Regions from separate parts of the Enterobacter cloacae complex sp. 385G4 genome, predicted to be linked through region 1. Evidence: predicted binding sites of a transcription regulator. Region 1 holds the regulator's gene; the other holds the start of a gene.
What was found. The regulator PhoB, encoded in region 1, activates phosphate uptake and scavenging genes when phosphate is short. The targets are predictions, from matches to a motif close to CTGTCATAAAACTGNCNNAT.
Positions count from the first base shown of each region.

Region 1 (3,113 bases):
AGCTGATGTTTTTTATGGCTTAACGTCTGCGCTTCACGCTCGACGACGCGCAGCATCATTGGCACATCAATGGTGTCATTCAGCGCAAGAGAAGGCGCCGCTTCAATCTTTGACAGCGTCAGCAGCTGCTTCACCAGCCCTTCCATACGGTGCGTTTGCTCGCGCATCGTATGCAGCGCTTTTTCACGCGGCGCGCCTTCCAGGGTTTGCTCCTGCATCATCTCCAGGTAGCCCTGCAGCACGGTCAATGGGGTTCGCAGCTCATGGCTGACGTTGGCGAAGAAGTTACGACGCGCCCCTTCCAGCTGATGCATCTGGGTCACGTCGCGCGCCACCATCAGCCACTGGCGATCGCTGTAGGGCATCACGCGGATTTCCAGATGGCGACCGTTATTCAGCTTCAGATTGTGGGGACGGGTGAAATCACGCTTTTTCAGATACAGCGTGAACTCGGGATAACGCAGAAGGTTAAGGATGTTCTGACCATTGTCGTCCGGCCAGCGCAGGCCCAGCAGCTGTTGCGCAAGCCCGTTACACCAGAAAATAGTTCCTTCTTCTGTCGTCAGGATCACCGCATCCGGCAGCGACTCTGCGCCGCTGCGAAAGCGTTTGATCAGGCTTCCCAGCTCGCGGCGACGCTTTTTATTACGCATCTGCATCTGGTGCAGGCCGTACAGCAGCGGCTCCCAGCTGCCGCTTCCCGGCGGCGGGGTCATACTGCGGTCCACCCACAGCCACCAGGAGAGACGCAGCAGGTTCCAGAAATGCCAGGCTAACAGCCCGGTGACCGCCGCCAGCAGAAACCACGGCAGATGCCCAAGTAAGGCCCCCAGAAGAAGGGCCGGAATACAGCATAAGATCAGTTCAAAGACGAGCCTTTTCCATGACAGACGTTCCAGCACGCGTCACACTCCTGTCATTATTCAGAAACGGGTCGAGAAACGATAACCCGTACCGCGGACCGTCTGTACCATACGATCGTGGCCGCTCAGTTCCAGCGCTTTTCGCAGGCGGCGGATATGTACGTCAACCGTCCGGTCTTCGACATACACGTTAGTTCCCCAGACGTTATTCAGCAACTGCTCGCGGCTGTAAACGCGTTCCGGATGGGTCATAAAGAAGTGCAGGAGTTTAAATTCGGTAGGCCCCATGTCGAGGGGATTTTCGCCGGTCATCACGCGGTGTGACGTTGGGTCAAGGCTGAGGCCCTGCATCTCGATCACCTCTTCGACCGCCATCGGGGAAATACGGCGCATGACGGCCTTAATGCGGGCAACCAGCTCTTTCGGGGAGAAAGGCTTGGTAATGTAATCGTCCGCGCCGGTCTCCAGACCGCGCACGCGATCCTCTTCCTCTCCGCGCGCCGTGAGCATCACCACCGGGATGTCGCGGGTCAGCGCTTCACGCTTCAGATGTTTGATAAACTGCAGTCCGGAGCCGCCGGGCAACATCCAGTCAAGCAGAATCAGATCGGGCCAGGGTTCATTCAGCTGGTTCACCGCGCTGTCATAATCTTCCGCTTCAACCGGCTGGAAGCCATTTTGTTCGAGCACGAAGCACACCATTTCACGAATTGGAGCTTCATCTTCTACGACCAGAATACGTCTCGCCATACTTTGCCCTGTCTTATCTTATTTAAGTTACAAGTTTGTAATGCGGCGCCATTATGCGTCAGATTTATGACAGATTTATGAAAAACAGTACCACTATAAATGGCAAACTGTTGTTTTATTACAGCGGTTATTTTCCTCTCCCTGACAGTTTATAATCGCCCGCATCGTTTTTCGCCACGGATCTCCTATGCGCATACTTCACACCTCGGACTGGCATCTGGGTCAAAATTTTTACAGCAAAAGCCGTGCGGCTGAACATGAAGCGTTCCTGAACTGGCTGCTGGAAACGGCCCGGACGCATGAGGTGGACGCGATTATCGTGGCGGGAGATATTTTTGATACCGGCTCGCCGCCGAGCTATGCGCGTGAGCTGTACAACCGCTTCGTGGTGAATCTGCAGCAAACCGGCTGTCATCTGGTGATTGTCGCCGGCAACCATGATTCCGTCGCGACGCTCTATGAATCCCGCGACATCCTGGCATTTCTCAATACCACCGTCGTCGCCAGCGCAGGGCACGCCCCGCAGATCCTGAAAAAGCGCGACGGGTCGCCGGGCGCGGTACTGTGTCCGATTCCCTTTTTACGTCCGCGCGACATCGTGCAAAGCCAGGCGGGACTGTCGGGCGCGGAAAAGCAGCGGCATTTATTGCAGGCCATCACCGACTACTATCACCAGCAGCACGCGGAAGCCTGTGCCCTGCGCGGTGAACAGGCCATTCCGATCATTGCCACCGGGCACCTCACCACCGTCGGGGCCAGCAAAAGTGACGCGGTCCGCGAGATCTATATCGGTACGCTGGACGCCTTTCCGGCGCAAAACTTCCCGCCCGCGGACTACATCGCGCTCGGGCACATTCACCGCGCCCAGGTCATCGGCGGCTGCGAGCATATCCGCTACTGTGGCTCCCCTATTTCGCTCAGCTTCGATGAAACCGGAAAAGCCAAATCCGTGCATCTGGTGAGCTTTGATGAGGGCAAACTCAGCGCCGTCGAGACGCTGGAAGTGCCGGTCACCCAGCCGCTGGCGGTGCTGAAGGGCGATCTGGCTGCCATCACCGCCCAGCTTGAGCAGTGGCGCGGCGCTGAGCTTAACCCGCCCGTCTGGCTGGATATTGAAATCACCACCGATGACTACCTGCACGATATGCAGCGGAAAATTCAGGCGCTGACCGAAGAGTTGCCGGTTGAGGTGCTGCTGGTGCGCCGCAGCCGCGAGCAGCGCGAGAAAATTCTGCTCGGCGCCCAGCGCGAAACGCTTAGCGAACTGCGCGTAGAAGAGGTGTTCGAGCGCCGACTGTCGCAGGAAGAGATCGATGATGCGAAGCGCGTCAGGCTCAACGAGCTGTTCAGCCATACTCTGCACGCCCTCAATGACGAGGAAGAAAACGCATGAAAATTCTGAGCCTGCGCCTGAAAAATCTCAACTCCCTCAAGGGCGAGTGGAAAATTGACTTCACCGCGGAGCCTTTTGCCAGCAACGGTCTGTTTGCCATCACTGGC
Region 1 covers NZ_JBXWDD010000006.1:93,120-96,232, reverse strand. Annotated here, with positions in the region: gene phoR (phosphate regulon sensor histidine kinase PhoR) at 1-902, opposite strand, end outside; gene phoB (phosphate response regulator transcription factor PhoB) at 924-1,613, opposite strand; gene sbcD (exonuclease subunit SbcD) at 1,801-3,006, shown strand; gene sbcC (exonuclease subunit SbcC) at 3,003-3,113, shown strand, end outside.

Region 2 (3,113 bases), on a different contig from region 1:
GATCACGTGTGGAAAACATGTTCACCAAAATATAACTAATTGAAGATAATCAGAAATAAATGGCTATCCCTGCATGGCGTGTAAAGCTCTCCTCAAGGCCTGAAAGCCAAAAGATAAAAAGCCTGGCCCATTTTAAGAAGCTTCAGGATATATCATCATTATTTACCCACCTAAAAAGAGAGGGATAGGCCGCCAACATAAGAAATGCATGGCAGTAAAGTTCGAAGATAAATAACAATGCGTTGCTTCACCTTATCCGAAATGAAGGTGCGTAGCAATTTGCCGCAATAAAATATTCGATATATTTAGCGACTTCTCTTTCCACCGTGTTAATGACGTTAGCATCGCTTAGCTGACTGACAGTAAGTGTCACTCGCAACACATTTTCTGCGTTTTTTAAATTCACAATAGCACCGACAAAAGTGTGGATTTGCGTTATACTTGCCGCCTTTTTCGGCACTCTGCCGTCATTTAGCTGGCACTTTCCAGCGCGTTAACACTTTTGAGGATACCGACATGCAACTCCCACACTGCCCAAAATGCAATTCTGAATACACATACGAAGATAATGGCATGTTCATCTGCCCGGAATGTGCACACGAATGGAATGATGCCGAGCCAGCGCAGGACGCTGATGCGCTGGTCGTCAAAGATGCCAACGGTAATCTGCTGGCGGATGGCGACAGCGTCACCGTGGTGAAAGATCTTAAGGTGAAAGGTAGCTCTTCCATGCTGAAGATCGGCACCAAAGTGAAGAATATCCGTCTGGTGGAAGGCGATCATAATATCGATTGTAAAATTGACGGCTTCGGTCCGATGAAACTGAAATCCGAGTTCGTGAAAAAGAACTGATTTACCCGCCCGGTAGCGCTTCGCTTACCGGGCTTTCGGGAACTACACTTAACGGGCTTTTCTTACGTGAGGTAAAGATTATGCCGTTAAGTCCCTACATCTCTTTTGCCGGCAACTGTGCAGAGGCTACCGCCTTCTATCAGCAGGCCGTCGGCGCAGAACTCCTCTATAAAATCACCTTCGGCGAAATGCCAAAAAGCGATAACAGCGAAGAAGGCTGTCCGTCCGGCATGCAGTTTCCGGATTCGGCTATCGCTCACTCCAACGTTCGCATTGCGGGCAGCGATATCATGATGAGCGACGGGCTGCCGCCGGGCAGCAGCGCACAGTACGCGGGCTTCACGCTGGTGCTCGACACGCAGGATGTGTCAGAAGGCAAGCGCTGGTTCGACAACCTTGCCGATGGCGGGAATATCGACATGGCCTGGCAGGAAACCTTCTGGGCGCACGGCTTCGGTAAGGTCACCGACAAGTACGGCGTGCCGTGGATGATTAACGTCGTTAAGCAGCAGCACTAATTTTCGGGCGGTGGGCGGTCTGCCTCCGCCTGTCATCAAACTCCCCTCAACTCTTCAAACTCCCGCAACCTGCACTTAACCCAAATGTCATATTGATGCGCCAGCATGAGGCCACATTTATCGTGAGGCCCAGCACATGCACACTGTCATCCGCGTCGAGAAACTGAGCAAGACCTTCAATCACAACAAGGCGCTGCATGCCGTTGATCTGAGCGTCCAGCAGGGCGAAATGGTGGCGCTGCTGGGGCCGTCCGGTTCAGGAAAATCCACCCTTCTGCGTCACTTAAGCGGCCTTATTACCTGCGATAAAACGCCGGAAAGCCGCGTCGAGCTGCTGGGTAACACCGTGCAGCATGCGGGCCGTCTGGCGAGCGATATTCGCAAAAGCCGCGCCCGGACGGGCTATATCTTTCAGCAGTTCAACCTGGTGAACCGCCTGACGGTGCTGGAGAACGTGCTGATTGGCGCGCTCGGCAGCACCCCGTTCTGGCGCACCTGCCTGCGCTGGTTCTCCCCATCACAGAAGCAGGAAGCGTTACAGGCGCTGACCCGCGTCGGCATGGCGCACTTCGCCCACCAGCGCGTGTCCACGCTGTCCGGCGGGCAGCAGCAGCGCGTCGCTATCGCCCGCGCCCTGATGCAGAAAGCCAAAATCATTCTGGCCGATGAGCCCATCGCCTCGCTGGATCCGGAGTCGGCCCGCATCGTGTTGGAAACCCTGCGCGACATCAACCAGAACGACGGCATCACCGTGGTGGTGACGCTGCATCAGGTGGATTACGCCCTGCGCTACTGCGAGCGCATCGTCGCCCTGCGTCAGGGACACGTGTTCTTCGATGGCGCCAGCCACCAGTTTGATAACGAACGTTTTGACCATCTCTACCGCAGCGTAAACCGCGTCGAAGAACGCGCGCAGGCTGCTTAACGCCCCGATAACGAGGAATGGAAATGAACTACAAAGCCGTTGCCGCGCTGGCCTTCACCAGCATGTTCAGCATCAGCACCCTGTTAAGTCCGGCGTACGCCGAAGAGCAGGAAAAAGCGTTGAACTTTGGCATCATTTCAACGGAATCACAGCAAAACCTGAAGCCGCAGTGGGAACCGTTCCTGAAAGATATGGAAACCAAACTGGGGATCAAAGTGAACGCCTTCTTCGCCCCGGACTACGCGGGCATCATTCAGGGGATGCGCTTTAACAAAGTGGACATCGCCTGGTACGGCAACCTTTCCGCCATGGAAGCGGTGGACCGCGCCAACGGTCAGGTCTTTGCCCAGACCGTTGCGGCAGATGGTTCTCCAGGATACTGGAGCGTGCTGATCGTCAACAAAGACAGCCCGATCAACAACCTCAACGACATGATCGCCAAACGCAAAGATCTGACCTTTGGCAACGGCGATCCGAACTCCACCTCCGGCTTCCTCGTCCCTGGCTACTACGTCTTCGCGAAAAACAACATCTCCGCCAGCGACTTTAAGCGCACCGTCAACGCCAGCCACGAAACCAACGCGCTGGCCGTGGCGAACAAGCAGGTGGACGTTGCCACCAATAACACCGAAAACCTCGACAAGCTGAAAACCTCCGCGCCGGACAAGCTGAAAGAGCTGAAGGTCATCTGGAAATCCCCGCTGATCCCCGGCGACCCGATCGTCTGGCGCAAAAACCTCTCCGAAAGCACCAAGGACAAGGTCTACGACTTCTTTATGAACTACGGCAAAACGCCGGAAGAGAAAGCGGTTCTGGAA
Region 2 covers NZ_JBXWDD010000009.1:7,775-10,887, forward strand. Annotated here, with positions in the region: gene AC2FAJ_RS19135 (zinc ribbon domain-containing protein YjdM) at 517-852, shown strand; gene yjdN (VOC family metalloprotein YjdN) at 933-1,370, shown strand; gene phnC (phosphonate ABC transporter ATP-binding protein) at 1,507-2,295, shown strand; gene phnD (phosphonate ABC transporter substrate-binding protein) at 2,319-3,113, shown strand, end outside.
Region 2: the regulator PhoB is predicted to act here: its motif matches at 1,400-1,419, upstream of phnC (phosphonate ABC transporter ATP-binding protein).